Regions from separate parts of the Enterobacter sp. SA187 genome, predicted to be linked through region 2. Evidence: predicted binding sites of a transcription regulator. Region 2 holds the regulator's gene; each other region holds the start of a gene.
The links. The regulator LexA, encoded in region 2, represses DNA repair genes until DNA is damaged. The targets are predictions, from matches to a motif close to TNCTGTATGTACATACAGNA.
Positions count from the first base shown of each region.

Region 1: the regulator LexA is predicted to act here: its motif matches at 3,307-3,326, upstream of BMF08_RS13180 (DNA translocase FtsK 4TM domain-containing protein).
Region 3: the regulator LexA is predicted to act here: its motif matches at 2,706-2,725, upstream of metR (HTH-type transcriptional regulator MetR).

Region 1 covers NZ_CP019113.1:2,759,040-2,769,864, forward strand. Annotated here, with positions in the region: gene cydD (heme ABC transporter permease/ATP-binding protein CydD) at 1-1,144, opposite strand, end outside; gene trxB (thioredoxin-disulfide reductase) at 1,266-2,234, opposite strand; gene lrp (leucine-responsive transcriptional regulator Lrp) at 2,774-3,268, shown strand; gene BMF08_RS13180 (DNA translocase FtsK 4TM domain-containing protein) at 3,389-7,114, shown strand; gene lolA (outer membrane lipoprotein chaperone LolA) at 7,245-7,856, shown strand; gene rarA (replication-associated recombination protein RarA) at 7,865-9,208, shown strand; gene serS (serine--tRNA ligase) at 9,301-10,593, shown strand; gene dmsA (dimethylsulfoxide reductase subunit A) at 10,793-10,825, shown strand, end outside.
Region 2 covers NZ_CP019113.1:1,495,578-1,506,402, forward strand. Annotated here, with positions in the region: gene malM (maltose operon protein MalM) at 1-107, shown strand, start outside; gene ubiC (chorismate lyase) at 285-782, shown strand; gene ubiA (4-hydroxybenzoate octaprenyltransferase) at 795-1,664, shown strand; gene plsB (glycerol-3-phosphate 1-O-acyltransferase PlsB) at 1,757-4,186, opposite strand; gene BMF08_RS07200 (diacylglycerol kinase) at 4,316-4,684, shown strand; gene lexA (transcriptional repressor LexA) at 4,793-5,401, shown strand; gene dinF (MATE family efflux transporter DinF) at 5,472-6,791, shown strand; gene BMF08_RS07215 (CsbD family protein) at 6,949-7,158, shown strand; gene zur (zinc uptake transcriptional repressor Zur) at 7,249-7,764, opposite strand; gene BMF08_RS07225 (cupin domain-containing protein) at 7,882-8,370, shown strand; gene BMF08_RS07230 (conjugal transfer protein TraF) at 8,582-9,874, shown strand; gene dusA (tRNA dihydrouridine(20/20a) synthase DusA) at 9,982-10,825, shown strand, end outside.
Region 3 covers NZ_CP019113.1:939,463-950,287, forward strand. Annotated here, with positions in the region: gene BMF08_RS04615 (MFS transporter) at 1-218, shown strand, start outside; gene metE (5-methyltetrahydropteroyltriglutamate--homocysteine S-methyltransferase) at 258-2,519, opposite strand; gene metR (HTH-type transcriptional regulator MetR) at 2,757-3,710, shown strand; gene BMF08_RS04630 (carboxylate/amino acid/amine transporter) at 3,598-4,497, opposite strand; gene yigL (sugar/pyridoxal phosphate phosphatase YigL) at 4,569-5,369, opposite strand; gene pldB (lysophospholipase L2) at 5,378-6,403, opposite strand; gene rhtB (homoserine/homoserine lactone efflux protein) at 6,513-7,133, shown strand; gene BMF08_RS04650 (Rpn family recombination-promoting nuclease/putative transposase) at 7,216-8,196, shown strand; gene rhtC (threonine export protein RhtC) at 8,235-8,855, opposite strand; gene recQ (ATP-dependent DNA helicase RecQ) at 8,917-10,746, opposite strand; gene pldA (phospholipase A) at 10,815-10,825, opposite strand, start outside.

The DNA of each region.
Region 1 (10,825 bases), 1.3 Mb from region 2:
CCAGCACCACGCGCTGCCCGGCAGGAAGGGTAAAATCGAGCGGCCCAGCAAGGATCGCGCCTTCCGGTGATTTAATCACCGCGCCGCGGGCCATCACGCTGACCGGCTCATCGGTATTCAGCGTGCGTTCGCCGCGTTCCGGCCATGCCAGCGGCGTTTCGAGGAAGGTTTTCAGGCTGTCAGCCGCGCCAACGGCCTGCGCTTTTGCATGATAGAAGGTGCCCAGATCGCGCAGTGGCTGGAAGAACTCCGGCGCGAGGATCAGCGTCAGGAAGCCCGCAAACAGCGTGACGCCTGCGCCATAGTGACCAAAATTCAACTCGCCCAGATAAGAGAAGCCGAAATACACCGCGACCAGCGCAATAGAAAGGGAGGTAAAGAATTCCAGCACGCCGGAAGATAAAAACGCCATGCGCAGCACTTCCATCGTGCGGCTGCGGAAATCCTGGGATGCCTGGCGAATATTCTCGGTTTCCGCTTCACCCCGACCAAAAATGCGCAGCGTTTCCATACCGCGCAGGCGGTCCAGAAAATGCCCGCTTAATCTGGCCAGCGCTTTAAAATTGCGGCGGTTCGCATCTGCGGCGCCCATGCCGACCATCGCCATAAACATCGGGATCAAGGGCGCGGTGCCGAGCAAAATCAGCGCGGCGGCCCAGTTGGTCGGGAAAATCGTCAGCACAATCAACAGCGGTACGCTGGCAGCCAGCGCCATCTGCGGCAAATAGCGCGCATAGTAATCGTGCATGTCGTCGATCTGCTCAAGGATGAGCGTCGCCCAGCTGCCCGCCGGTTTTCCCTGGATCCACGCCGGGCCTGCCTGTTGCAGACGGTCCAGCACCAGACGGCGGATCTCATAGCGGATGTGCAGACCGGCATGGAAGCCGACGCGTTCGCGCAGCCACACTACCCAGGCGCGGAGAATAAACACCAGCACCAGCAGCACAAAGGGCAGCAACAGCGCCTCGCGGGGAATATTTTCCATAATCATATGATTAAGGATGGTGGCCAGCAGCCAGGCCTGAGCCACGATCAATATGCTGCTGACAAGCCCCAGAATGCGGGAGGTCATCAGCCAGCGACGGGAAATTACGCTTTGCTGTTTGAGCCAGCGGGTTAGTTCTTGTTGACGGGTTTTATTCATTGCGCGCTTAGCAGGTAAAGTGACCATAAATTTATGCACGGCAATGTTACAACGGCGAAAAAATAAAGGCGACTGATAGTCGCCTTCTTTACTTTGTCTTTAAGTGCCTTACTCGCTGAAATTATTTACTGTTTTCAGCCAGACCGTCGAGATAACGTTCAGCATCCAGCGCGGCCATACAACCGGTTCCGGCAGAGGTGATCGCCTGACGGTAGATATGATCCATTACATCGCCCGCCGCAAACACGCCCGGAATGCTGGTCTGGGTCGCGTTGCCGTGGATCCCCGACTGCACTTTGATGTAGCCGTTTTCCAGCTCCAGCTGACCGTCAAAAATAGCGGTGTTCGGGCTGTGGCCAATGGCGACGAACAGACCGGCAACTTCTAAAGATTCCACGTTATCGCTGTTCTGCGTATCGCGTAGGCGCAGGCCGCTCACGCCCATCTGGTCGCCGGTCACTTCTTCCAGCGTACGGTGAGTGTGCAGCACGATATTGCCGCTCGCCACTTTATCCATCAGACGTTTGATCAGAATTTTTTCCGCGCGGAAGGTGTCGCGGCGGTGGATCAGGTGCACTTCCGAGGCGATGTTCGCCAGATAAAGCGCTTCTTCAACCGCTGTATTGCCGCCGCCAATCACCGCTACTTTCTGGTTGCGGTAGAAAAAGCCGTCGCAGGTAGCGCAGGCGGATACGCCGCGTCCTTTGTAAGCTTCTTCTGACGGCAGGCCGAGATAGCGGGCGGAGGCGCCGGTGGCGATGATCAGCGCATCACAAGTGTACTCGCCGCTGTCGCCGGTCAGACGGAACGGGCGGTTTTGCAGATCCACTTTACTGATGTGATCGAAAAGAATTTCCGTTTCGAATTTCGCAGCGTGTTCATGCATACGCTCCATCAACAGCGGTCCGGTCAAATCATGCGGATCGCCAGGCCAGTTTTCCACTTCAGTGGTGGTCGTGAGCTGGCCGCCTTTTTCCATACCGGTGATCAGTACCGGGTGCAGGTTAGCGCGTGCAGCATAGACCGCAGCGGTGTAACCAGCGGGGCCTGAACCAAGGATAAGCAGCTTACTGTGTTTAGCCGTGCCCATGAGATCCTCATTATAGTTAGCGGACAATGCGCAGGATTGTAGGGAATTTACGGGCGTAAAAAAAGGGTGCAGCGACTATGTTAATGATTTGTGTAGCCGATGAATCTACCCCGGCGGGGAGATCCATAATAAATTCTACTGAAATTTGGCCTGTTATAAGGCGATAAAATGAGGTTTGCCAGGAGGTGTTGATGAATATCTGGCATGTTGTACTAAAAAAAGATGTTTTGCTTTGACAATCCCCTGCGCATTTGCGAAAACATTCGAGGAAGAAAAAAAGCAGTGTTTCGCGCATGACGCAAATTCATGCATGCAAATGCCATTTTACCGGGTTATTGAAATCGACGCACGGCGTGGACAGACGCCATGCGCGATATTAATAGCTGCCGCTGGCAACGGTCTTCTCAATACAGACCCCTGGAATATGTAGCGCAACTAACAATAACCAGCGATGCATAAACCGACGGGCAAAGACTCTCAACAGTGAAGTGCACAGGGTCAAGGCAGGAGTAGGGAAGGAATACAGAGAGACAATAATAATGGTAGATAGCAAGAAGCGCCCTGGGAAAGATCTCGACCGTATCGATCGTAACATTCTTAACGAGCTGCAAAAGGATGGGCGTATTTCCAACGTCGAGCTTTCAAAGCGAGTAGGACTTTCTCCAACGCCGTGCCTTGAGCGCGTGCGCCGGCTTGAAAGACAGGGTTTTATTCAGGGCTACACAGCACTGTTAAACCCGCACTATCTGGATGCATCACTTCTGGTTTTTGTTGAGATTACTCTGAATCGTGGCGCGCCGGATGTGTTTGAGCAGTTCAATGCCGCAGTACAAAAACTTGAAGAAATTCAAGAGTGTCATTTAGTATCCGGTGATTTCGACTACCTGTTGAAAACACGCGTGCCGGATATGTCGGCCTATCGCAAACTGTTAGGGGAAACCCTGCTGCGTCTGCCGGGCGTGAACGACACCCGTACCTATGTTGTTATGGAAGAAGTTAAACAAAGCAATCGTCTGGTTATTAAGACGCGCTAACACGGAACAGGTGCAAAATCGGTGTAGTTTGATTACACTCCTGTTAATCCATACAGCAACAGTGCCGGGGCAACCTGGCGCTGTTCTCCGTTTTAGCATCAAGGACCTGGAGAGCCTTACTTGAGCCAGGAATATACTGAAGACAAAGAAGTCACACTGACCAGATTAAGTAGCGGGCGTCGTCTACTCGAAGCACTGCTGATTCTGGTTGCCCTGTTTGCTGTCTGGTTGATGGCGGCGCTACTCAGCTTTAACCCTTCCGATCCCAGCTGGTCACAGACCGCATGGCATGAACCTATCCATAATCTGGGTGGCGTGCCGGGCGCATGGCTGGCTGATACCCTGTTCTTTATCTTTGGGGTGATGGCTTACACCATTCCGGTAATCATCATCGGCGCCTGCTGGTTTACGTATCGTCATCGCGCAACGGAAGATTACATTGACTATTTCGCGGTCTCGCTGCGTCTGATCGGCGTGCTGGCGCTGGTGCTCACCTCCTGCGGCCTTGCGGCCATCAATGCCGACGATATCTGGTACTTTGCCTCCGGCGGCGTGATCGGCAGCCTGTTAAGTACAGCCATGATGCCGCTGCTGCACAGCAGTGGCGGAACCCTCGCGCTGCTCTTTATCTGGGGAGCGGGGCTTACGCTCTTTACCGGCTGGTCCTGGGTCAGCATCGCGGAAAAGATTGGCAGCGTTATCCTTAATATCCTGACCTTCGCCAGTAACCGCACCCGTCGCGACGACACCTGGGTCGATGAAGACGACTACGAAGACGACGAGTACGAAGAAGACGCCCCCGTACAGCGCGAATCACGCCGGGCGCGGATCATGCGCGGCGCCCTGGCGCGCCGTAAACGCGTCGCCGAAAAATTTGCTAATCCATTGGGTCGTAAAACCGACGAGGCGCTGTTCTCCGGTCGCAGGATGGACGATGAAGAAGAGATTCAATACAGCGCCCGCGGCGTGGCCGCGGATGCCGATGACGTGCTGTTCTCCAGCACTAAAGCGACAGGCGCGCCGCAGTGGGATGAATACGATCCGCTGCTGAGCGGGCATAGCGTCAGCGAACCCCTTGCGGCAGCAGCCGTGGCGACCACGGCGGCGCAGGCATGGAGCGCTCCGGTAGAACCTGTCATGCAGGCACCGGCTCAGCCAGTGGCCGAGCCGCCTTATGTGGCGCCACCTGTCCAGCAGCCTCCTGTGGCGCAGTATGCCGCGCCGGAAGAGCCTTCATACTATCAGCCGCCTCAGCCGCCAGTGCATGAACATGAAAATTACGCGGCACAGGCGCCGGTCTACTCCGAGCCAGAAACCTATGCCGCGGTCACGCCGGAACCGGAGCCGCACGTTCAGCAGCAATGGCAGCAGCCGGAACCGCCGGCAGTAGAGCCAGAACCTGCGCCTGAACCGGAAGAAATTAAACATACCCGTCCGCCGCTTTACTATTTCGAAGAAGTAGAAGAGAAGCGCGCCCGTGAGCGGGAGCAGCTAGCCGCCTGGTATCAGCCTATACCTGAACCAGTCCAGCCGGAACCTGCGCCAAAACCTGCCCCGGCACCGTCTGCGCCAGCCGTCGAGCCTGCGCCCGTTGTTCCAGCCGCCGCGCTTAAAGAAGCCTCAACCGCCGCTGCTGCAGGTGCTGCCGCCGCCGGGCCGGTATTCAGTCTTGCCGGTAGCGGCGCGCCACGTCCGCAGGTGAAAGAGGGCATTGGTCCGCAGTTGCCGCGCCCGAATCGGGTACGGGTGCCGACGCGTCGTGAACTGGCGTCCTATGGTATTAAACTGCCGTCCCAGCGGATGGCGGAAGAGCGCGCCCGTGAAATGGATTACGCTTCTGAGGATGAAGCGGACGCCATGCAGCAGGACGAACTGGCCCGTCAGTTTGCTTCCACGCAGCAAAGTCGTTATGGCGATGAGTACCAGCACGATCAGACCGGCACTGAAATAAATGAAGATGAGGTTGCGGAAGCGGAACTGGCGCGCCAGTTTGCTGCCGCTCAGCAACAGCGTTATTCGGGTGAGCAGCCCGCCGGGGCAACGCCTTTCTCTCCGGCTGATTTTGACTTCTCTCCGATGAAGGCGCTGGTGGATGACGGCCCGACTGAACCGCTGTTCACACCTGGCGTAATGCCAGAATCGCAGCCTGCCACGCCTGCGCCGCAACCCTATCAGCAACCTGCTGCGCCGCAGTACCAGCAGCCTCAGCAGCAGCCCGTCGCGCCGCCGCAGTACCAGCAGCCTCAGCAACAGCCTGTTGCGACGCCGCAGTATCAGCAGCCCCGGCAGCCTGCTCCGCAGGACAGCCTGATCCACCCGTTACTGATGCGTAACGGGGACAGCCGTCCGGTACCGAAACCGACCACCAGCCTGCCGTCGCTGGATCTGCTGACGCCGCCGCCGAGCGAGACGGAGCCGGTTGATACCTTTGCGCTGGAGCAGATGGCCCGCCTCGTTGAAGCGCGCCTGAATGATTTCCGCATCAAAGCCGATGTGGTGAACTACTCGCCAGGTCCTGTAATCACCCGCTTTGAGCTCAATCTTGCGCCTGGGGTGAAAGCCGCGCGTATCTCCAATCTCTCCCGCGATCTGGCGCGTTCCCTCTCCACCGTGGCCGTGCGCGTGGTGGAAGTGATCCCCGGCAAGCCTTATGTGGGTCTGGAGTTACCGAATAAAAAACGTCAGACCGTTTACCTGCGAGAAGTGCTGGACTGCGATAAATTCCGCGACAACGCCTCGCCGCTGACGGTGGTGCTGGGTAAAGACATTTCCGGCGAGCCGGTGATTGCCGACCTGGCGAAAATGCCGCACCTGCTGGTGGCCGGTACCACCGGTTCCGGTAAGTCGGTGGGGGTCAACGCCATGATCCTCAGCATGCTCTATAAAGCGCAGCCGGAAGACGTCAAATTCATCATGATCGATCCGAAGATGCTGGAGCTGTCGGTATATGAAGGCATTCCGCATCTGCTGACCGAAGTGGTCACGGACATGAAGGACGCTGCCAACGCGCTGCGCTGGAGCGTCAATGAGATGGAAAAACGCTACAAGCTGATGTCGGCGCTGGGCGTGCGTAACCTTGCCGGTTATAACGAGAAGATCGCCGAGGCCGCGCGTATGGGTCGTCCGATCCCGGATCCGTACTGGAAACCGGGCGACAGCATGGACGCCACTCATCCGGTGCTGGAAAAACTGCCGTATATCGTTGTGCTGGTGGATGAATTCGCCGACCTGATGATGACCGTGGGTAAAAAAGTGGAAGAGCTGATCGCCCGTCTGGCGCAAAAAGCGCGTGCGGCAGGTATTCACCTTGTGCTGGCCACCCAGCGTCCTTCCGTGGATGTGATCACCGGCCTGATTAAGGCCAACATTCCGACGCGTATCGCCTTTACCGTTTCCAGTAAAATCGACTCCCGTACTATTCTGGATCAGGCGGGTGCGGAATCTCTGTTAGGCATGGGTGACATGCTCTACTCCGGGCCGAATTCCTCCTCAGCGCCCGTGCGTGTGCATGGTGCCTTTGTGCGCGATGAGGAAGTGCACGCCGTCGTGCAGGACTGGAAAGCGCGCGGACGACCAAAATACATTGAAGGCATCACCTCCGATGCGGAAAGCGAAGGCGGCGGCGGTGGTTTCGATGGCGGTGAAGAGCTGGATCCGCTGTTCGATCAGGCGGTGAACTTTGTCACCGAAAAACGCAAAGCGTCGATCTCCGGGGTACAGCGTCAGTTCCGTATCGGTTACAACCGCGCGGCACGTATTATTGAGCAAATGGAAGCGCAGGGCATCGTCAGCGAGCAGGGCCATAACGGTAACCGCGAAGTGCTGGCGCCGCCGCCGTTTGATTAACCTTCTGATTGCAAAGTTGGGTAAACGAACGAAAAATCAGTCTTTTCCTCTGTCGCCGCCGTCTCGTCAGGCCTACAGTGAGTGACAGAAGAGTCTCCCGGATGGGGAGTGACGTACTTAAGGAATAACAATGAAAAAAATTGCCATTACCTGTGCATTACTGACTTCATTCGCGGCCAGCAGCGTCTGGGCTGACGCCGCGGGCGATCTGAAAAGCCGTCTGGACAAAGTCAGCAGCTTCCACGCCAGTTTCACCCAGAAAGTGACCGATGGCAGTGGGGCGGCGGTGCAGGAAGGACAGGGGGATTTATGGGTAAAACGCCCGAACCTGTTTAACTGGCACATGACGCAGCCGGATGAAAGCATCCTGGTATCAGACGGTAAAACATTGTGGTTCTACAACCCGTTTGTTGAGCAGGCAACGGCCACTAATCTCAGCTCAGCCACCGGCAATACGCCCTTTATGCTGATTGCCCGTAACCAGGCAAGCGACTGGCAGCAGTACAACATTAAACAGAATGGTGACGACTTCGTGCTGGTGCCGAAAGGCAATAACGGCAACCTGAAACAGTTCACCATTAACGTCAGCCAGAACGGCACCATTAATCAGTTCAGCGCAGTGGAGCAGGACGATCAGCGCAGCAGCTATCAACTGAAATCCCAGCAGAACGGGGCCGTCGATCCGTCGAAATTCACCTTTACCCCGCCGCAGGGCGTGACGGTGGATGACCAACGTAAGTAGAGGCATGAGTGGGAAATCTGACGCTCGATTTTTCCGATAATACGTTTCAACCTCTGGCCGCCCGTATGCGGCCAGAAAATTTAGCGCAGTATATCGGTCAGCAGCATCTGCTGGCGGCCGGTAAACCCTTACCGCGCGCGATTGAAGCCGGGCATCTGCACTCCATGATCCTGTGGGGCCCGCCGGGTACCGGTAAGACGACGCTGGCGGAAGTGATAGGCCGCTATGCGGACGCCGACGTTGAGCGTATATCTGCCGTCACCTCCGGCGTAAAAGAAATTCGTGAAGCGATCGAGCGGGCGCGGCAGAGCCGTAATGCCGGGCGTCGCACTATCCTGTTTGTTGACGAAGTGCACCGTTTCAATAAAAGCCAGCAGGACGCCTTTCTGCCGCATATTGAAGACGGCACCATCACCTTTATCGGCGCCACCACTGAAAATCCCTCCTTCGAACTTAACTCAGCACTGCTTTCCCGTGCGCGCGTTTATCTGCTCAAATCCCTGACCGTTGAAGACATCGAAGAAGTCCTAAACCAGGCGATGACGGATAAAGAGCGGGGTTATGGCGGGCAAAATATCGTGTTGCCGGACGAAACCCGTAAAGCGATTGCTGAACTGGTTAACGGCGATGCCCGCCGGGCGCTCAACACGCTGGAAATGATGGCGGACATGGCCGAAGCGGATGACAGCGGCAAGCGTGTCTTAAAAGAGGCGCTGCTGACGGAAATCGCCGGTGAGCGCAGCGCGCGCTTTGATAACAAGGGCGACCGTTTTTACGATCTGATTTCCGCGCTGCACAAGTCGGTGCGCGGCAGCGCGCCGGATGCGGCGCTGTACTGGTATGCCCGTATCATCACCGCCGGTGGCGATCCCCTTTATGTTGCGCGCCGCTGCCTGGCGATTGCGTCTGAAGATGTGGGCAACGCCGATCCGCGTGCCATGCAGGTGGCGCTCTCTGCCTGGGACTGCTTCACCCGCGTCGGGCCTGCCGAAGGCGAACGCGCAATCGCCCAGGCCATTGTTTATCTGGCCTGCGCGCCAAAAAGTAATGCCGTCTATACCGCCTTTAAAGCGGCAATGGCGGATGCGCGCGAGCGCCCTGATTACGACGTGCCCGACCATCTGCGCAATGCGCCGACCAAACTGATGAAAGAGTTAGGCTACGGTCAGCAGTATCGTTATGCCCATGATGAAGCCAATGCCTACGCGGCAGGCGAGGTCTATTTCCCGCCGGAAATAGCACAAACGCGCTATTATCACCCGACAAACAGAGGTCTTGAAGGCAAGATTGGCGAAAAGCTCGCCTGGCTGGCTGAACAGGATCATAAAAGCCCCACAAAACGCTATCGCTAACTGTGGCGTTGCGGTAAGGTTATCGATGATTCTGGTGGTTGCAGGCTGTGACCACTTTCTCTCATTTTCAATTCGATAAGCACAGGATAAGCATGCTCGATCCCAATCTGCTGCGTACCGAGCCAGACGCAGTCGCTGAAAAACTGGCACGCCGGGGCTTTAAGCTGGATGTTGATAAACTGCGCGCTCTTGAAGAGCGTCGTAAAGTTCTGCAGGTCAATACGGAAAATCTGCAGGCGGAGCGTAACTCGCGATCGAAATCCATTGGCCAGGCGAAAGCGCGCGGGGAAGATATCGAGCCATTACGCCTGGAAGTGAACAAGCTGGGTGAAGAACTGGATGCGGCGAAAGCCGAACTGGAAACCCTGCTGGCAGAAATCCGTGATATTGCGCTGGCGATCCCGAACATCCCTCACGATGACGCGCCTGTTGGCCGCGACGAGAATGATAACGTCGAAGTCAGCCGCTGGGGCACCCCGCGTACTTTCGATTTCGAAGTACGGGATCACGTGACGCTGGGCGAAATGCACAGCGGGCTGGATTTTGCCGCGGCGGTTAAACTGACCGGTTCACGCTTTGTGGTTATGAAAGGCCAGATCGCGCGTATGCACCGTGCGCTCGCCCAGTTCATGCTGGATCTGCATACCGAACAGCACGGTTACAGCGAAAACTATGTGCCTTACCTGGTGAACCATGACACCCTGTACGGTACCGGGCAGCTGCCGAAATTTGCCGGCGATCTGTTCCATACCCGTCCGCTGGACGAGGAAGCCGACAGCAGCAACTATGCGCTGATCCCGACTGCCGAAGTGCCGCTGACTAACCTGGTACGTGATGAGATCATCGATGAAGACGCGCTGCCGATCAAAATGACCGCGCATACGCCGTGCTTCCGCTCTGAAGCCGGATCTTACGGTCGCGATACCCGCGGTCTGATCCGCATGCACCAGTTCGATAAAGTCGAGATGGTGCAGATCGTTCGTCCGGAAGACTCCATGGACGCGCTGGAAGAGATGACTGGCCACGCGGAAAAAGTGTTGCAGCTGTTAGGTCTGCCATATCGGAAGATCATCCTCTGTACCGGCGATATGGGCTTTGGCGCCTGCAAAACCTACGATCTTGAAGTCTGGGTTCCGGCGCAGAACACCTATCGTGAGATCTCCTCCTGCTCCAACATTGGCGATTTCCAGGCACGTCGTATGCAGGCACGCTGCCGCAGCAAAACCGACAAGAAAACCCGTCTGGTGCACACCCTGAACGGTTCGGGTCTGGCGGTTGGTCGTACGCTGGTGGCGGTGCTGGAAAACTACCAGCAGGCTGATGGTCGCATCGAAGTGCCTGAAGTGTTGCGTCCGTATATGAACGGCCTCGAGTACATCGGCTGATCACCGCGTCACCCATCACATTTAAAGCGCCTGCGGGCGCTTTTTTATTGCCTCATTGACACCGAACAATAACCCCTTTTATTAAAAGGGTAATACTCACTTTGTATTAGCGCAGCATAAAAAACTTAAAAAATGTTATTTCGCTATAGGGAAAACTATATAGCGAGTGTTTTTTCGTGAGCAAGCAAAGTGAGTTTTTATGAAAATATCTGTTCCGGAGGTGTTACTCACC
Region 2 (10,825 bases):
CCAAAGGTGAGATCGACAAAGCCCTGAAATTGCTCAACGAAGCAGAAAGCCTGGGATCAAAAACTGCCCGTTCAACCTTTATCAGCAGTGTAAAAGGCAAGGGGTAATTCACCCCGCAATGCTGATTTTGCTGTTTGGTGCGCCTTAACGGGCGCACCTTTTTTTGCGCCCCGCGCACGCTGTTGCGTATCTGTTACGCTTTTGCAAAGGACATGAACTTTGCCCGCCCGTCTGTGCCGGTTCTGCGATACAATACTTTTACGTTTTGTACCGGAGAGTAAGGCATGTCACACCCTGCGCTAACGCAACTGCGTGCGCTGCGCTACTTTGACGCAATCCCCGCGCTGGATCCGCAACTGCTCGACTGGCTGTTGCTGGAAGATTCCATGACCAAACGTTTTGAGCAGCAGGGCAAACAGGTGAGCGTGACGCTGATCCGTGAAGCCTTTGTCGCGCCGGATGAGATCCCTGAGGAGCTGCCGCTGCTGCCTGCGGAATCACGTTACTGGCTGCGCGAAATTTTACTCTGCGCTGATGGCGAACCCTGGCTTGCCGGGCGCACGGTGGTGCCTGAATCCACCCTCAGCGGGCCGGAGCTGGCGCTGCAAAAGCTGGGCAACACGCCGCTCGGACGTTATCTCTTTACCTCGTCTACGCTTACCCGTGACTTTATTGAAATTGGGCGTGAGGATACGCTGTGGGGACGCCGCTCCCGTCTGCGTCTGGGCGGGAAGCCGTTACTGCTGACGGAACTGTTTTTGCCGGCATCGCCGTTGTACTAAGAGGAAGATAAAATGGAGTGGAGTCTCACTCAGGATAAGCTGCTGGCCTTTCACCGCTTGATGCGCACCGATAAACCCATCGGCGCGCTGTTACTGTTATGGCCCACGCTGTGGGCGTTATGGGTCGCCACGCCGGGCGTACCGCCGCTGTGGATCCTGGCGGTATTTGTCGCGGGCGTCTGGCTGATGCGCGCGGCGGGCTGCGTGGTGAACGATTATGCCGACCGTAAAATCGACGGGCACGTTAAGCGCACGGCGAACCGTCCTATGCCCAGCGGCGCGGTAACGGAAAAAGAGGCGCGCACGCTGTTTGTGGTGCTGGTGCTGCTGGCCTTTGTGCTGGTGCTGACCCTGAACCTGATGACCATTGCGCTCTCGGTGGCGGCGCTGGCGCTGGCCTGGGTGTATCCGTTCATGAAGCGCTACACCCATTTACCGCAGGTGGTATTAGGTGCGGCCTTTGGCTGGTCCATACCCATGGCGTTTGCGGCAGTAAGTGAGTCCTTACCACTGAGCTGCTGGCTGATGTTTGTCGCCAACGTCTTATGGGCAGTGGCCTATGACACGCTCTATGCGATGGTTGACCGCGATGACGATCTGAAAATCGGCGTCAAATCGACGGCCATTCTGTTCGGGCGTCACGACAAACTGATCGTCGGCCTGTTGCAGGTAATAGTGCTGGCGCTGATGACCGCCGTCGGCTGGCTGAACGGGCTGGGCTGGCCTTACTATGCGTCGATAGCAGTAGCTGGTGCGCTCTTTATCTATCAGCAGTGGCTGGTGGTGAACCGCGAACGCGAGGCCTGCTTTAAAGCCTTTATGAACAATAACTACGTGGGTCTGGCGCTGTTTTTAGGGCTGGCGGTGAGTTATCTGCTGTAAATAAAAAAGGCCGGGAGGCGGTGACGCCTTACCTGGCCTGTGATTCTGTGCGTGTTTGTAGGCCCGGCAAGCAAGCGCCGCCGGGCATTACGTTATACCGCGTCCGTCTGACTGGTTGCGCTCTCAATCGTTAAGCGCACATCAGAGGTCACCAGATCGGCGAGCAGCTGATAAACCTGCAAGGTTTTCGCCGGATCCGCATCCCCCGTATCGCTGATATAGCCCTCGTCACGCAGCGTCAGCACCAGCGTACTGAACACCGCCTTATCGAAGAACTCCGGCGCGTTAATACCGTGTAGCACCGACAGACGCTGCGCCAGCGTGCGGCTCTCTTTTTCCAGCGTACTGCGGTTGATGGACGGGTTCGCGCTCAGCAGCCAGAAGGTAATGGCATAGCGTTGCAGCGTTTCACGGGCGCCGGCCGCCAGCAGTTGCAGCGTGCGGGAGCGTGACGGATTGATATGCAGACGATCGTCTTTATCAATGATCAGCCCCTGGCGCAGCAGTTCGGTGGTCAGGGTATCCAGTACCTCTCCTAACGCCTCTTTTTCCCAGCGCAGGAACAGCTCGGCTTTCAGCATCGGATACAGCGCTTCAACATGACGCAGCATCTCCTCGCGGGAGATATGGCGATGCTGGGTAATGATGGCCGCCATCAGGGAAGGCAGAACCAGCATATGCGCGATGTTGTTACGGTAGTAGGTCATCAGCACCGCCTGCTCGCGCGGCAGAATGATGATGTCGCCGATGGTATCTTTCTCGACTTCAAACTTGTTCATTTGCAGCGCGTGATCGATAAGCCCTGACGCGGTGCTGGCCGGCACGGTGGCGTCTTCTGAATAAGGCGCATTGCGCAGCAGATCCAGATAACAATCCAGCTGCTCGGTCAGCTGTTCGCGGGTCAGCGAACGCTGGCGTGACGCCAGCAGCGCCGTCGAACACAGGTTCATGGCGTTCGCCGCACCGGCGTTGTTAATACGCACCATCAGCTCGGCGGCGATGGTATTCACCGTCGGCGTCAGCCACGCCGGGCGCACCGCTTCAATAGGATCGATCGCTTCGCGCCACTCCGGCACATGCTGATTAAGATACGCATTCAGCGGGATCGGTTCGCCAAAGTTCACATAACCCTGGCCCAGATTACGCAGCTTGCTTAAGCCACGCACCATCTGCATCAGGTTCTCTTTCTCTTTGGTCGCGCCGCGCAGCTCTTTGGCGTAAGTACCCACTTCCATCACGTGCTCGTAGCCGATGTAAATCGGCACTAACGTAATAGGACGGGTGCCGCCGCGTAACATCGCCTGAAGGGTCATCGACAGGGTGCCGGTCTTCGGATCGAGCAGACGCCCGGTACGGGAACGACCGCCTTCCACAAAGTACTCCACCGAATAACCCCGGCTGAACAGCTCGCCGAGATACTCACGGAACACCGTCGAATAGAGTTTGTTGCCCTTAAAGGTACGACGGATAAAGAACGCGCCAAGGCGGCGGAAAATCGGCCCGGCGGGCCAGAAGTTTAGGTTAATACCGGCGGCGATATGCGGCGGCACCAGCCCCTGGTGGTAAAGCACGTAGGAGAGCAGCAGATAATCCATGTGGCTGCGGTGGCAGGGCACATAGACGATCTCGTGACCGTCGTGGGCCAACTGACGCACGCGCTCGGCGTTGTGGACGTTGATCCCCTGATACAGCCGGTTCCAGGTAAAGCTCAGAATGCGGTCAGAGACGCGGATCATTTCATAGGAGAAGTTCGCCGCAATCTCTTCCATCAGGGCGACGGCATTTTGCTGTGCCTTTTCATGGGAGATCTTTTTGCTGCGCGCTTCGTCTTCCACCGCGCGGGCAATGGCTTTTGAGGCCAGCAATTTATTGAACAGATCCTGACGCGCAGGCAGGCGCGGGCCGACCGCGGCCAGACGCTGGCGGGCAAAATGCATCCGCGCGACACGCGCCAGTTTCTGGGCGATAATTTTGTCAGTGCCATGTTCGGTGGCCATGCGGCGCAGCGAAACCGGCGGCGAGAAGCGCACAAAGCTGTCGCGTCCCAGCCAGGAGATAGCAAAGAATTTCTGTACGCCGTTAAGCATACGCAGCGGCGGGTTGACCTCGCCTTTCTCACGACCCGGCGAGCGGCCAAACATCACCGACACCGGCACCATTTGCACGTCCAGATCGGGGTGGTTGCGGTGCAGATCGAGGTAATCATGGAACAGCTTGATCGACTCTTCCTTCGGCGTGTACCAGGTGAACACGCGGGGTCCGCTGTGAATAAAGATATAGCGCGGCAGCAGCGTGCCGTCGATTTCGAGTGGCTCCAGCGGATCGGGCAGATCGTTTGCCAGACACTGCGCGCGCAGGGTCAGTAAATCTGCCTTCGAGTTGTACGGTAAGACGTACATAATAGGGCGTGAGGTATCAAGTCCCAGTTCCTGGGCAGGTTCTGCCGGAATGGGCTTGCTTTTTACCAACGCGCCTAATGGTAAATTAAGTAATTTGTAGTAAATTCGTGGCCAGCCGGACATATACGATGTGAAGCCTCTGGTTAATAATCCTGTTGCGCCGCAAGAATATCAGAAAGCGCGCGTAAATTCTGTTGTACCAAGGTCTGCTTGCATAGACATTGACGCTAATTACATAAAAAGGTTCTTTTGATGGCCAATAATACCACTGGGTTTACTCGCATCATAAAAGCAGCAGGGTACTCCTGGAAAGGCGTTCGCGCCGCCTGGATCAACGAAGCGGCGTTTCGTCAGGAAGCGGTAGCGGTGATCCTGGCGATTGCCATTGCCTGCTGGCTGGATGTGGACGCTATCACGCGCGTGCTGCTGATCGGCTCGGTAGCGCTGGTAATGATAGTGGAAATTCTGAACAGCGCGATTGAAGCGGTGGTGGACCGTATCGGCACGGATTTTCATGAACTTTCCGGGCGCGCAAAGGATATGGGCTCGGCGGCGGTGCTGATGTCCATCCTGCTGGCGCTCGCCACCTGGGGCATGCTGTTGTGGTCGCATTATCGATAATGCTCGCATAAATCGACAAACTCCGCTGTTTTGCTCAAAATTCGATTCCAAATTTCACTTTGCCTGTATATACTCACAGCATAACTGTATATGCAACCAGGGGGCGGTATGAAAGCTTTAACGGCCAGGCAGCAAGAGGTGTTTGATCTCATTCGGGATCACATCAGCCAGACAGGCATGCCGCCGACGCGTGCGGAGATCGCGCAGCGCTTGGGGTTCCGTTCCCCGAACGCGGCTGAGGAACACCTGAAAGCGCTGGCGCGCAAAGGCGTGCTGGAGATCGTTTCCGGCGCGTCCCGCGGTATTCGTTTACTGCTTGAAGATGTTGACGGACTGCCGCTGGTCGGGCGTGTCGCGGCAGGTGAACCGCTGCTGGCGCAGCAGCACATTGAAGGCCATTATCAGGTCGATCCCAATCTCTTTAAACCGAATGCAGACTTCCTGCTGCGCGTTAGCGGCATGTCGATGAAAGATATCGGCATTATGGACGGCGATCTGCTGGCGGTGCACAAAACCCAGGAAGCCCGCAACGGCCAGGTCGTGGTCGCGCGTATTGACGATGAAGTGACCGTTAAGCGCCTGAAGCGTCAGGGTAATACCGTGCAACTGCTGCCGGAAAACAGCGAGTTTTCTCCTATCGTGGTTGACCTGCGCGAGCAGAGTTTCACCATCGAAGGGCTGGCCGTCGGCGTGATCCGCAACGGTGAGTGGCTTTAATCTCTTCTTTCCACGCGGCGGCAACATCATGATTGCCGCCGCGCGTCCGTTTCCCTTCTGGTAATTCAACGTGGCCTTTCTGACGACTTCCGACAAAGCGTTGTGGCGTCTTGCGCTGCCGATGATTTTTTCCAATATCACCGTGCCGCTGTTGGGGCTGGTGGATACCGCAGTCATTGGTCATCTCGACAGCCCGGTGTATCTGGGCGGCGTGGCGGTTGGCGCCATGGCCACCAGCTTCCTGTTTATGCTGCTGCTTTTTCTGCGCATGAGTACCACCGGTTTTACCGCCCAGGCCTTTGGCGCAAAAGATCCCCATGCCCTTGCGCGGGCGCTGGTGCAACCACTGCTGCTGGCGTTGATCGCCGGTTTCGCCATCATCCTCTGTCAGACCCCGCTGATTAATCTCACACTGCACATTGTGGGCGGCAACGACGCGGTGCTGGAGCAGGCGCGGCGTTTTCTGGAGATCCGCTGGCTGAGCGCCCCGGCGTCGCTGGCGAACCTGGTGCTGCTCGGCTGGCTGCTGGGTATCCAGTATGCCCGCGCGCCTGTGGTGCTGCTGGTGGTGGGCAACGTGCTGAATATTGCCCTCGATTTATGGCTGGTGATGGGGCTGCACATGAACGTGCAGGGCGCTGCGCTCGCCACCGTCATTGCGGAATACGCCACTTTTGTGGTCGGCCTGCTGATGGTACAACGCGGGTTGCGTCGCCGGGGGATCAGCCTGGCGATGCTGAAGACCGCCTGGCGCGGCAATATAAGGCGGCTGCTGGCGCTTAACCGCGACATCATGCTGCGCTCGCTGCTGCTTCAGCTGTGCTTTGGTTCCATTACCGTGATGGGCGCGCGTCTGGGTGGCGACATCGTGGCGGTGAACGCCGTGCTGATGACGCTGCTGACTTTTACCGCCTACGCCCTGGATGGTTTTGCCTATGCAGTTGAGGCCCATTCCGGGCAGGCCTATGGCGCGCGCGATGGCAGCCAGTTGCTCAGCGTCTGGCAGGCGGCCTGTCGGCAGTCGGGGATAGTGGCGCTGGCGTTTGCGATGGTGTACGCGCTGGCCGGTGAGCAGATTATTTCGCTGCTGACCTCCCTGCCGGATCTGCAACGGCTTGCCGGGCACTACCTTGGCTGGCAGGTGATTTTACCGATCGTGGGGGTATGGTGTTATCTGCTCGACGGCATGTTTATCGGTGCTACCCGCGGGACGGAAATGCGTAACAGTATGGCCATCGCCGCCGCCGGTTTTGCCCTGACGCTGCTCAGCGTACCGCTGCTCGGTAATCATGGTTTATGGCTGTCGTTAACCGTCTTCCTGGCGCTGCGTGGGATTACGCTGGCGTGGATCTGGCGTCAGCACTGGCAGCACGGCACCTGGTTCTCATAAGTTCACTGGCGCTTTATTGCGTTGATGGTTAAATATTCCGAATAATCTCCGCTTCGACATCTCCTTAACTACAATAATTATCACGTTCAGCAGAAATCGAACGAACTGATGGATACTGAATATATTTTTATTCAAACCGAACGATGAGGATATCATTATGAATAAAGACGAAGTCGGCGGTAACTGGAAACAGTTCAAAGGTAAAGCGAAAGAACAGTGGGGTAAATTAACCGACGATGATATGACTGTCATCGAAGGTAAACGCGACCAGCTGGTTGGTAAAATTCAGGAGCGTTACGGCTACCAGAAAGACCAGGCTGAGAAAGAAGTTGGTGACTGGGAAACCCGTCACGATTACCGCTGGTAATCACGGACTTCTGCGGCAATTAGCGTTACAGCTACCCTGCCCGAAAGGTACAAGGATGTACCAACCTCTCTCTACATTCCCACCTTATTTCTAACGCGGTTTTTTCTTCACCTGAATGCTGTGATCGTGCTGACAGGCACCCTGATGACGACAGGCTTCCACTTCTGAACATGCCGCACATAAACCATGCGCTTCAATGACATTATGGCGTAGCGCAAAACCCATTCGCGCGGCCAGACCATGCATAATATCTTCCACACCTTCCGCCGCTTCTTCTTTGACGGCTCCGCAACGATCGCAGATAAACATTGCCGACGTATGGGCCGGATTATCAAAAAGATGACACAGCACATAGCTGTTGGTGGACTCAACTTTATGCACAAAGCCCTGCTCCAGCAGGAAGTCCAGCGCACGATACACCGTGGGCGGCTTCGCCTGTGGCTCAGATACCCGTAATAAATCCAGCAGATCGTAAGCGCTGATCGCCCCTTCCTGCAGGCTTAATAGCCGTAATACTTCCAGGCGCTGTGGAGTCAGGCGCACATTGCGTTGCACGCAGAGCTTTTCAGCCTGCGCTAACATCTCCTGCGAAGTGGTCTTATCCATGGGCATCCTCTGGTGGCCGGGTGCGAAAACATCCACTTTATCATGTTCTGCCTTAAACGCCGAGATCCGCACGCAGGTGTGCTATATCTGAAGCATTATTTATGAAGGAGAAAGGACATGAAAAAGCCCGACTGTATTCGGCACTGGCGGGATCTCGAAGGTCCCGACGAATCAGGCTACCCGGACAGCGATGAACGTTTTTCTGTTGGCGCGCCTCTTGCCCGAAAACTCGGGCTTACGCGGCTGGGTATCCATCACGAACGTCTACCTCCGGGCCGACGCACATCGTATCCGCACGCGGAAAGCGATGAGGAGGAGTTTATTTATGTGCTGGAAGGGAATCCGGAGGCGTGGATTAACGGCTATTTATGGAAACTGGAACCGGGCGACAGCGTTGGATTTCCTGCCGGAACCGGCGTTTGCCATACCTTTATCAATAACACCATGGAAGAAGTACGCCTGTTGGTCGTGGGGGAGGCGAATAAAAGAAATAACCGCATTTATTACCCGCTCAATCCCGACTATGCCGCCACGCGGGACGATCGCTGGATAGACCATCCTCCGCAGTTTTTCGGCCCCCATGATGGAAAACCTTCACGAAATTAATTTCGTCTTCTATAAATTAATAGGCCCGTCACCGGAACGGGAAAGCAGTGAATAAGACCATCAGCGTTAAAACATCCTTTAAATTGAATTAGCCGTATTTAACATCGTTGTTCACAGCAATAGTTCATCCCCGTTCGGGCGATAACTGTCGGGGTAAGATGTTCAATTATTCAAAGAAGAGCAAACTGTGAAAAAAACATTCAAATATTCAATGGTTACTCTCGCTGTCTCCTTTTTTGTGGCAAATCAGGCGTCAGCGGCCAATACCTGGGCAGAAGCGCGTGGCGACGCAATGGGTGGTACGGGTGTTGCTTCCGCGAGCTATGGCAGCGGCGCACTCATTAACCCGGCCTTGCTGGCCAAAGCAAAGCCGGATGACAGCGTGACTGTGATCCTGCCAGCCGTGGGCGCGCAAATCACCGACAAAGACAATCTTCAGGATGAGATTGACGAAATTAATGACAAAGTCGACCGCTACAGCGACGTTGTCGATAACCTTACCGCAGCGCAAATTATTGCTAACCCGCTGGGCACTATCGGGCAATTCCAGAGCGCCGCTAAGGATCTGGCGGATGAGCTGGAATTCCTTGATGGTAAAACCGCGCGCGCAAGTGCCGGCGCTGGCATTGCCGTTAGTATTCCTAACGACGTGCTGTCGGTGGCCTTCGTAACTAAAGCCCATGCGCATGCCCGCGTCAGTTCGAACATTGATCAGCAGGATATTACTTACCTGCGCAGCATCCAGAACAGCAGGCTGGTGGCCGTCGGTGAAGCGCTTAATGCCGCGCTGTCGCCAAACGGCTCTGATGAAATCACCGAAAATCTGAACTCCACCGCCTCCGGGCGCGCGGCTATCGTCTCGGATTACGGTATCGCTGTTGCCCGTCAGTTCCAGGTGGGTGAAGTTCCGGTTTCTATCGGCGTAACGCCGAAATTCCAGAAAACCTGGGTCTATAACTACACCACCTCCATTTACGATTACGACAGCGACGATTTCAAAAGCAGCCGTTATCGTACCGACGACAATGGTTTTAACGTCGATGCCGGTATTGCGGCAGATTTCGGCGAAAACTGGACCGTAGGCGTGAGCGGGCAGAACCTGATCTCCCGCGACATCGACACCAAAGATATCAACGTGCGTAACGGCCGTACCGGTGAGGTGAGAAATTACAAAGACACCTACCAGATCAGCCCGGTGGTGACAGCGGGTGTGGCATGGCATAACGATCTGGTGACGGTAACCGCCGATGGCGATCTGACGGAAACCAAAGGCTTCAAGAGCGAAGAAAACTCGCAGTATGTGGGCGTCGGCGCTGAAGTCCGTCCGTTAGACTGGATGGCGGTGCGTGCCGGTTACCGTGCAGACGTGAAAGATAACGATAGCAACGTCTTTACCGGCGGTCTGGGCTTCACGGCCTTTGAACGCGCGCGTCTTGACCTGACCGGTATCGTGGGCGAAAACGAAACCTGGGGCGCAGGCGCACAGCTGAGCCTGACCTTCTGAGTTAAAGCGGACCGGGGGCGCATCGCCTCCGGTCTGCTAATGTGTACCCCGGAAATGAGTGTGTTATAGTAGCGCCCCTTTTTCATATTGATGCAAAAATGTACGCTATGGCACCCGTAACTCCGTCCACCCAATTCGCTTCCTCCCGCTTCTCCATCGCGCCGATGCTCGACTGGACGGACAGGCATTGCCGCTACTTTTTGCGTCTGCTGTCCCGCGATATGCTGCTCTACACCGAAATGGTCACCACCGGCGCCATTATTCACGGCAAGGGCGATTATCTGGCGTACAGCGAGGAAGAGCATCCGGTCGCCTTACAGCTGGGCGGCAGCGATCCGCAGCAGCTGGCGCAGTGCGCCAGACTGGCGGAAGAACGGGGCTACGATGAAATCAACCTCAACGTTGGCTGTCCGTCCGACCGCGTACAAAATGGCATGTTCGGCGCCTGTCTGATGGGCAACGCCCAACTGGTGGCTGACTGCGTAAAAGCGATGCGCGACGTAGTGTCGATCCCGGTCACAGTAAAAACCCGTATCGGCATTGACGATCAGGACAGCTATGAATTCCTGTGTGATTTCATCAGCACCGTCTCCGGTAAGGGCGAATGCGACACCTTTATTATCCACGCCCGTAAAGCATGGCTGTCAGGTTTGAGCCCGAAAGAGAACCGCGAGATCCCGCCGCTGGATTACCCGCGCGTATACCAGCTGAAGCGCGATTTCCCGCAGCTGACAATGTCGATTAACGGCGGCATCAAATCACTGGCGGAAGCGAAAGCGCATCTGGAACACATGGATGGCGTGATGGTAGGCCGCGAGGCGTACCAGAATCCGGGGATCCTCACCGCCGTGGACCGCGAGATCTTTGGTCGTGACCGCGCGGATGCCGATCCGGTTGCCGTGGTGCGCGCCATGTATCCGTACATTGAGCGTGAACTGAGCAAAGGGGCCT
Region 3 (10,825 bases), 560 kb from region 2:
TGCTGCCGGAGCTGTTCCCGACGGAAGTACGTTATACCGGCGCGTCGTTCTCCTATAACGTGTCGTCAATTCTCGGCGCGTCTGTGGCCCCGTATATCGCCGCCTGGCTGACCGCCAATTATGGCCTGTTCTATGTCGGCATCTATCTGGCCGCGATGGCCGGTCTGACGTTAATCGCGCTGATCCTTACGCACGAAACGAAAGATCAGTCGCTGTAATAAATTTGCCCCTCTCCTGTTCAGGAGAGGGGAATATACTCACGCCGTGCGCAGGTTCTGCGCTGCTTTCACCATGTTCGCCAGTGCGCTGCGGGTCTCCGGCCAGCCGCGGGTTTTCAGGCCGCAGTCCGGGTTCACCCATAAACGCTCCGCCGGTACACGCTGCGCCGCCTTTTTCAGCAGCGCTTCGATCCACTCCACGCTCGGCACGTTCGGCGAGTGAATGTCATACACGCCCGGCCCGATTTCGTTCGGGTACTCGAACTCTTCAAAGGACTCCAGCAGCTCCATGTCAGAACGCGAGGTTTCGATGGTGATCACGTCGGCGTCCAGCGCGGCAATGGAATCCATGATGTCGTTAAACTCGCAGTAACACATGTGGGTGTGGATCTGTGTGTCATCGCGTACCACGGCGGCGTTAATCCGGAAGGCTTCGACGCCCCATGCCAGGTAGTCAGCCCAGTCGCTGCGGCGCAGCGGTAAACCTTCGCGCAGGGCCGGTTCGTCAATCTGAATGATGCCAATGCCCGCCGCTTCCAGATCCGCCACTTCATCACGCAGCGCCAGGGCGATCTGTTTAGCGATAGTTTCACGGCTGACGTCTTCACGCGGGAAGGACCAGCAGAGAATGGTCACCGGGCCGGTCAGCATGCCTTTTACCGGTTTGTCAGTCAGCGACTGGGCGTACTTCGCCCACTCCACGGTGATGGCTTCCGGGCGGCTGACGTCGCCAATCACCACTGGCGGTTTTACGCAGCGGGAGCCATAGCTCTGCACCCAGCCGTTTTGCGTGAATACGAAGCCGTCGAGGTGTTCGCCAAAGTATTCCACCATGTCGTTACGCTCGGCTTCGCCGTGCACCAGCACATCCAGCCCTAAGCGTTCCTGTTCGGCAATCGCCTGTTTGATATGTCCGGCGATGCCGGTGCGGTAATTGCCCGCGTCCAAACGTCCCTGTTTGAAATCCAGACGCAGGCCGCGGATCTCGGTGGTCTGCGGGAAGGAGCCGATGGTCGTTGTCGGCCACGCCGGCAGGTTGAAGCGTTCACGCTGGGCTTTTGCGCGTTCTGCATAAGCACTCTGGCGCTGGCTGTCCTGCGGGGTGATGGCCGCCAGACGCTGCTCCACGGCGGGGTTATGTACCCGCGCTGAACTGCGACGCGCCTGGATCGGGGCGCTCCATTCTGTCAGTTTTACCGTATCGCCGCTGTTCAGCGCATCGCGCAGCAGCGCCAGTTCTTCACATTTTTGCAGCGCAAAGGCGAACCAGCTTTTAACTTCCGCATCAAGGCGGGTTTCCACCGAGAGATCGATCGGGCTGTGCAGCAGCGAGCAGGACGACGCCACCCACAGATCGCGTTTACCGACAATCGGCTGGATCTGCGCGTATTTCTCTGTCAGATCGGCACGCCAGACGTTACGGCCATTAATTAAACCGGCGGACAGCAGCCAGTCGGACGGCAGACGGCGATGCAGTTCATTGACGTCATCCTTGCCGTGTACCAGATCCACATGCAGCCCCTGCACAGGCAGCGCGGTGATGGTGTCGAGGTTAGGCGTCACGCCTTCAAAATAGGTGGTCAGCAGCAGTTTGACCTGTCCGGTGAGCGCATCGTAGGCCGGTTTAAAGGCGTCCAGCCACGCCTGCGGCAGCTCCAGCACCAGCGCCGGTTCGTCAATCTGCACCCACTCAACGCCGCGTTTCGCCAGCTCGCCCAGCACCTGCTGATAGACCGGCAGAATATCGTCCAGCAGGCTCAGACGATCAAACTGCTCGCCTTTCACTTTGCCGAGCCACAGGTACGTCACCGGCCCCAGCAGCACAGGTTTGACGTTATGGCCCAATGCCAGCGCTTCATCCACCTCTTCCAGCAGCTGCGTCCAGGTGAGTTTGAACTGCTGGCCTTTGGTGAATTCCGGCACCATGTAGTGATAGTTGGTGTTAAACCATTTGGTCATTTCTGCGGCCGCAGCCGGTTCGCCGGTCGGCGCACGGCCACGGCCAATGCGGAACAGGGTGTCGATGTCGACGGATCCATCGTTGTTCTGATGACGAGCCGGCACGTTGCCGAGCAGCAGGCTGGTGGTCAGAACATGGTCGTACCAGGCGAAATCGCCCACCGGCAGCAGATCGATACCCGCCTGTTTTTGTTGATCCCAGTGACGGGCGCGCAGTTCGCGCCCCACCGCCAGTAATTCTTCACGGCTGGTGTTACCCGCCCAGTAGCTTTCTTGCGCTTTTTTCAGCTCGCGACGCAGGCCAACGCGAGGGAAACCGAGGGTGTGGTTGCGAATTGTCATAATTTCTTCCTCTAATGAATTATAAATCCTGTGGATTTTGAATTTAGGGAAGGCGGCAAGTTTGCTCATCCCCGGGAGCTTACATCAGTAAGTGACCGGGGTGAGTGAACGCAGCCAACGCACCATAAATTTAAAAGACATTGGATTTTTAGCCGTCCAGATGTTTACACATCTATAATTGGCAGTTACTGTATATTCCTCAAGCGCAAATTGTTCATGCCGGAGTGAAGGACTTTCATGATCGAGATTAAACATCTGAAAACGCTACAGGCGTTACGGAATAGCGGATCGCTGGCGGCGGCGGCAGCCACGCTGCATCAGACGCAATCCGCCCTCTCCCACCAGTTCAGCGATCTGGAGCAGCGCCTTGGCTTTCGGTTATTTGTGCGTAAGAGTCAGCCGCTGCGCTTTACGCCGCAGGGCGAGATCCTGTTACAGCTGGCGAATCAGGTACTGCCGCAAATCAGCCGGGCGCTTCAGGACTGCAACGAGCCGCAGCAAACGACGCTGCGCATTGCCATTGAATGCCACAGCTGCATTCAGTGGCTGACCCCGGCGCTGGAAAATTTCCGCGCGAAATGGCCGCAGGTGGAGATGGATTTCAAATCCGGCGTGACCTTCGATCCCCAGCCCGCGCTGCAACAGGGGGAACTGGACGTGGTGCTGACCTCCGATATTCTGCCGCGCAGCGGTCTGCACTATTCACCGATGTTTGATTTTGAAGTGCGGCTGGTGCTGGCCCCGGATCATCCGCTGGCGGCAAAAGCGCGTATTACGCCGGAAGATTTAGCCTGCGAAACGCTGCTGATTTATCCGGTGCAGCGCAGCCGGCTGGATATCTGGCGGCATTTCCTGCAACCGGCAGGCATCACCCCGGCGCTGAAAAGCGTCGATAACACGCTGCTGCTGATCCAGATGGTGGCGGCAAAAATGGGCATCGCGGCGCTGCCGCACTGGGTGGTGGAGAGTTTTGAGCGCCAGGGCCTGATCGTGACCAAAACCCTGGGCGAGGGATTGTGGAGCCGGCTGTACGCCGCCGTGCGCGATGGCGAGCAGCGTCAGCCGGTAACGGAAGCCTTTATTCGCTCAGCGCGGAACCATGCCTGCGATCATCTTCCTTTTGTGCGGAGCGCGGAGCGACCCACCGGCGATGCACCCACAGCGAAGCCACTATCACCGACCCACCAATAATAAAGCTGGGCCAGTGCGGCTGCTGATGCCAGATCGCCAGGTTAACCAGCAGACCGGCGGGCACATGCATATTGTTCATGATGCCCAGCGTGCCCGCATCCACCTGTGTGGCGCCATAGTTCCACATGAAGTAGCCAATGCCGGAGGCTGCCACGCCAAGAAACACCAGAATGCCCCATTGCAGCGTGGTTTCCGGTAATTTCTGCGCGTTGCCCATCATAAACCAGGCGATCGCCGCCACCACGAACGCGCCCATATAGAACCAGGCAAAGGCGTTATGCTGCGGCATTGGACGGGTTTCCATCAGGCGTTTATAGCCCACCATTCCCAGCGCAAAGCTGATGTTTGACAGCTGCACCAGCAGCAGGCCCATCCAGAAGTGATCGGTGACCTGATCGTAACGGATGATCCCTGCGCCAATCACCGCCAGCAGGGCGCTAAATGCATAGCCCCAGCGCAGGCGGCGCTTGCTCATCAGATCATAAATCAGGGTGATGTACAGCGGCGTGAGCACGGTGAACAGCAGCAGTTCCGAAACCGTCAGGTACAGATAAGCATGGAAGCTCAGCATATACATGATGCCGAGCTGCATGGCGCCCACCAGCATATAGAGCGCAATGGTTTTCAGATCGTGCCCGCGGGTGCGCAGAAAAGGTAAAAAGACCAGCGCCGCGAGGCCGACGCGCACCAGCACGGCGAAATAGCTGTCAACGTGACCGGCAAGGTATTCGCCAAACAGGCTGAAGGAAAACGCCCACAGAACGGTGGTGATGATCAGTAACGCCACAATGAATGTCTCTTTGATTAATGAGCATTCATTGTAGCGGACTTCATGGTTGACAACTGATTGCTATTTAATCAATCGAGAAACAACTTGCGCAGGTAATTGGGCACAGCGTTGTCGGCGTTGGTGCCGATCACTTCCAGCTCCGGATGCAGATCTTTCAGCCGCTGGTGGGCGTTAGCCATAATGCAGCCTTTACCGGCCATCGAGAGCATTTCCGCGTCGTTCATGCCGTCGCCAAAGGCGATGCAATCCGCTAAGCCATAGCCCATCGCTTTGGATACCGCTTCCAGCGCGTGGCCTTTCGAGACGCCGCCCGCCATCACTTCCAGACAGGTGAGCGTGGAAAAACTCACGTTAACGCGATCGCCCCAGCGGGCGTTGATCGCCTGCTCCAGCGGCAGCAGCTTTTCATGGCTTTCGCAGCTGAAGAAAATTTTGCTGACGTTGTCGGCGTCCAGCAGGCCTGGCTCAAAGAGGGAATAGCTGAAAACCGCCTCTTTGAAAAAGCGCATTTCATCGGGACGATGACGGTTAATAAACCATTCGTCGTCACGGTAGACGTTGGTGAGAATATCCGGGTTCGCATGCACCACGCCAAACAGGTCGCTGGCAATATCGCGATCCAGGTTATGAGTGAAGACCAGATTGCCATCGGTATCATGCACACGCGCACCGTTGGAGGTGATCATATAGGCTTTGATGCCGAGATTATCGCGGATCTGGCCCACGTCGACGTGGTGACGGCCAGTGGCGAAGACAAAGTTAACGCCCCGCGCGGTCAGCAGCTTTAACGTCTCTTTCGCATAAGGGGAAAGGGTATGGTCGGGCGAGAGCAGCGTGCCATCTAAATCAGACGCAACAACCTGATACATAAGAAAATTCAACCTCTGGACAAAGCGGGAGACCCGCCGGGTGAGTTATGCCTGTCGAAAAAATCGACGATGGCGTTAAGCGCGACTGAGCGCATAGCGTCCTTTTCAAAAAGGATCTCATGGTAAGCGCCATTAATGACCAGCGGTTTGCCTCCTTCACAGGGATGGCCCGCTGCGGCGCGAATTTCACAATAACGATCGTGCATGCGGTTATCCACTACCCGCTCTTCTTCTGCCTGGATAAGCAGCATGGGCGTGGCGTCGTTGGCGGCGCCTTCCAGCACCATCTCGCCCGCGCGTATTCCTTCCCGTACCCAGTGATTCGTTGGCCCGCCGACGCGCAGCTGCGGATCGTCAGCATAAAAGCGCAAGTTGCGCCGGTAGCGTTCCCGGCTGTGGGTCAGCACGTTGAGGCTGTAGGGCAGCGGCTGCCAGCGTCCGGTGCCGATGGCGTAGCTTTCGCGCATACGCGGGTTGCCTTCGGCCCAGTCAAGAATGTGTCGCACCATCCAGTCCGGCAGACGGATAACAATGCCAAACATCGGCGCGGTCAGGGCGATGGCATCACAGGCCTGCGGCGTGCGTTGCAGAAACAGCGTGGAGATCGCGCCGCCCATGGAATGCCCCAGAATGTAGCGTTTGCGCCACGGGCCTGGCGTCACTTCCTGCGCCCAGAAAGCCGCCAGATCGTCGACGTAATCATCAAAATTATCGACGTGACCGCGATGGCTGTCGGAAAGCAGACGCCCGGAGCGCCCCTGCCCGCGGTGATCGATGATCAATACGTCAAAACCGAGATGAAACAGATCGTACGCCACTTCGGCATACTTCACGTAGCTTTCGATGCGTCCGGGGCAGACGACAATCACCCGATCGTGGCCGAGCGCGCGAAAGCGCACAAAGCGGATCGGGATATTATCGACGCCGATGATTTCGGCTTCCTCGCGCTGACGCCAGAAATCGGTCAGCGGTCCGTGAGTGAAGGCCGCATACGCGTTTTCTCTTGTTTCCCAGTCCATTTTCTGCCGAAACATTGGGTCTGAACCCCCGACTGCCGTGTATTATCGTTTTTTCAGGCCGCGCTACACCGTACCCAAACACCAAGGTATTGTGGCATAAAAAATGTCATCCAGGGAGTTTCACATGACCTTCGAATGGTGGTTCGCTTACCTCATCACGTCAATTATCCTCAGCCTGTCGCCGGGCTCCGGGGCGATCAACACCATGACTACCGCCATGACGCACGGCTATCGCGGCGCGGCGGCCTCCATCAGCGGTCTGCAGACCGGACTTGCCATTCATATCGTGCTGGTGGGTATTGGTCTGGGTACGCTGTTCTCCCGTTCTGTAATGGCCTTTGAAGTGCTGAAGTGGGCGGGCGCGGCCTATCTGGTATGGCTGGGTATTCAGCAGTGGCGCGCGGCGGGGGCACTGGATCTCAATACGCTGGCGAGCACCCAGTCGCGTGGGCATCTGTTCCGCCGGGCGGTGTTTGTGAACCTTACCAACCCCAAAAGCATTGTGTTTCTTGCCGCGCTCTTCCCGCAGTTTATCGTGCCGCATCAGCCGCAAATCATGCAGTACGTGGTGCTCGGCACCACCACCATCGTGGTGGATATTATTGTGATGATTGGATACGCCACGCTGGCGACGCGGATTGCGTCATGGATCAAAGGCCCGCGCCAGATGAAAGCGCTCAACCGGATCTTTGGATCGCTGTTTGTGCTGGTGGGCGCGCTGCTGGCCTCCACCCGTCATGCGTAAGTAAATCGGGAAAGCGGCTCGCAAATTTTGTTTTGTCGCAGTGCCAGAATGCCGCCATTGAAGTCACCACGGACGGCATAACATGGCGCAAGCTGCGACACCCCATGATTCGGTATTCAAAACCTTCCTCTCCCGCGTGGAAACCGCGCGGGATTTTATTGACATTCACCTGCCGCCAGACCTGAGAACGCTCTGCGATCTGGATACGCTGCGCCTGGAATCCGGCAGTTTTGTCGAAGACGATTTGCATCCCTACTACAGCGATATTCTTTATTCGCTAAAGACGACCAGTGGTGATGGCTATATCTATGTGCTTATCGAGCACCAAAGCTCGCCCGATAAACATATGGCATTCCGGTTGATGCGCTACGCGGTGGCCGCCATGCAGCGCCACCTGGAGGCCGGGCATTCCACTCTGCCACTGGTGATCCCGGTGCTTTTCTATCAGGGGCGACGCAGCCCCTGGCCCTGGAGCCTGAACTGGCTGGACGACTTTCAACAGCCGCAGCTGGCCCGGCAGCTCTACAGTAGCCCATTCCCGCTGGTGGACATTACGGTGATCCCCGATGAGGAAATCATGCAACATCGCAGCATGGCGGCGCTGACCCTGATCCAGAAGCATATCCGCCAGCGTGATATAGCCCTGCTGCTAGACAGACTCGCCAACCTGCTGCGGGAAAAGCACATGAGCGGACAACAAATTGCGGTACTGATAAAATATATGATTCAGGCAGGAGAAACGCATGACGTGAAAACGTTATTGTATGAACTGGCGCGCCGCGTGCCACAACAAGGAGACAAGCTGATGACAATCGCTGAACAGTTAAAATTGATGGGGCGGACAGAAGGACTCCTGCAAGGGATACAAGAGGGAATACAGGAAGGAATTCGGGAAGGACTACAGCAAGGGATACAGCAAGGACTACAACAAGGGATCCTCGAAGGACAACGCGCTGCTCGACAGGAGATTGCGCGACAGATGCTGCAAAAGGGCTTCGACAAAGACGCGATTATGGATATGACCGGCCTGACGCAGGACGAGTTGCAGCACCTTTGCCACTAAAAATCACCCACCCGTCTTTTATGCCGGGTGGGGAAAAGTTAGCGGGAAATAATCAGATGAATGCCGAAGCCCGCGAACAGCGCGCCGGCAACGCCATCGATCCATTTCGCCATCCGCTGATAACCGCGACGCATCGACGGCAGCGCGAACAGGCTCGCCACGACGGTGAACCAGGCGAAGGTTTCCAGCGAGATCAGTACGAAAATGCCCCAGCGTTCCGCGGAGCCGACGTTATCGCCGACAAACAGCGAGAACACCGAACCGAAGTAAATAATCGCCTTGGGATTCGCCAGATTAGTCAGCAGACCTTTCAGGAAACTACGTCCGCTGGTCGCCAGTTCCACCTGCGGCGTCGGTGCGCTGCTGTCCTGCTTTTTCAGCGCCCCGCGCAACAACTGGTAACCCATCCAGCACAGATACAGCCCGCCGCCGACCATAATAATGTTATGCAGCCACGCCATTTTTTCGAGGATCAGGTGCAGGCCAAGCAGCGCCACGCCCGCCCAGACCATCACGCCCGTGGTGATGCCCAGCACGCCCATCATGGCTTCTTTACGTGAACGGCTAACGGCAGTCTGTGAAACAAAAAAGAAATCCGGTCCCGGGCTCATCAGTGCAACGATATGCACCAGCGCCACGGTCAAAAACAGCATTAACATAACTCGCTCGCGGGGAAATAAATGATCAGGATCTCATCCTGACACTTTTTTACGTGCTTGACTACTCGTCATCGTCGCCATCGACATGCGAACGGATCAGCGCCATAAACTCTTTGCCAAAACGTTCGAGCTTACGCATCCCCACGCCGTTAACGCTCAGCATTTCGCTGGCGGTGATCGGCGTCTGCTCCGCCATCTCAATCAGCGTTGCATCGTTAAACACTACATACGGCGGGATATTCTCTTCATCGGCAATGGCCTTACGCAGTTTGCGCAGTTTGGCGAACAGCTTGCGGTCATAGTTGCCGCCGAAGACTTTCGGGTTATTACGCGCTTTAATGGCCACCACGCGCGGTACGGCGAGCTGCAGCGGGACTTCCGCCCGCAGGAACGGACGCGCGGCCTCGGTAAGCTGTAACGCTGAATGCTGGGCGATATTTTGCGTCACCACGCCAAGATGGATCAGCTGGCGGATCACGCTGACCCAGTGCTCGGTCGTATGGTCGCGCCCTTCGCCGTAGATTTTAAGTTTGTCATGACCCAGTTCGCGGATACGCTGATTATTCGCGCCGCGCAGCACTTCCACGACATAGCCCATACCGAAGCGCTGGCCGACGCGGTAAATTGCCGACAGCGCCTTTTGCGCATCCATCAGCCCGTCGTACCGGCGCGGCGGATCGAGGCAAATATCGCAGTTGCCGCACGGCTCCTGACGACCTTCACCAAAATAGTTAAGCAGCACCAGGCGGCGGCAGGTTTGTGCTTCCGCGAACGCCCCCATGGCGTTCAGCTTGTGGCGTTCGATATCCTGCAACTGGCCGGGCGGTTTCTCTTCCAGACATTTACGCAGCCAGCCCATATCGGCCGGATCGTAAAACAGCATGGCTTCAGCGGGCAGGCCGTCACGCCCGGCGCGACCGGTTTCCTGATAGTAGGATTCGATATTGCGCGGAATGTCGAAATGCACCACAAAGCGCACGTTCGGCTTGTTGATGCCCATGCCGAAGGCTACCGTCGCCACCACGATTTGCAGATCGTCGCGCTGGAACTTCTCCTGGACCTCGGCGCGAACGCTGTTTTCCAGCCCGGCATGATAGGCTCCGGCGCTGAAACCCCGGCTTTGCAGACGGGCGGCAGTGTCTTCCACTTTGGCGCGGCTGTTACAGTAGATAATGCCGGATTTGCCTTTCTGATCCTGCACATAACGCAGCAGCTGATCGAGGGGCTTGAACTTTTCCATCAGCATATAGCGGATGTTCGGGCGGTCGAAGCTGCTGACCTGGATCAGCGGATCCTTAAGACCCAGCAGGTGCACAATATCATGGCGGGTGGTGTCGTCAGCCGTGGCGGTCAGCGCCATAAACGGCAGCGCCGGGAAGCGCGCACGCAGCTGCCCCAGGGCGGCGTATTCCGGGCGGAAATCGTGGCCCCACTGGGAAATACAGTGCGCTTCATCGACGGCGACCAGCGCCGGGTTCCAGTGAGCAAGATGCTCAAGGAAGTTATCCAGCATCAGGCGTTCAGGGGCGATGTACAGCAAGCGGATTTGACCGTTGCGACAGCCTGCCATCACCTCTTGCTGCTGCTCGCGGGTTTGTGTCGAGTTCAGACAGGCGGCGGCCACGCCGTTCGCCAGCAGTTGATCCACCTGGTCTTTCATCAGCGAGATCAGAGGAGACACGACAATGGTCAGCCCTTCCAGCACCAGCGCCGGGATCTGATAGCACAGGGATTTGCCGCCGCCGGTGGGCATCACGACCAGACAGTCGCGGCCTTCCAGCACGGTATCAATGATTGTTTGCTGACCGGGGCGGAATTGCTGATAGCCGAAGGTTTCCTGCAAGACCTGTTTCGCCAGCGATGCCTGATTCATTACTTCCGCCTGCGCCACATCTACCCCATTTACCTGAAATAAAAACAGGCGCTATTTTCAGCGCCTGCGAGTGAAACTGCAATGCCTTAGAACAGAT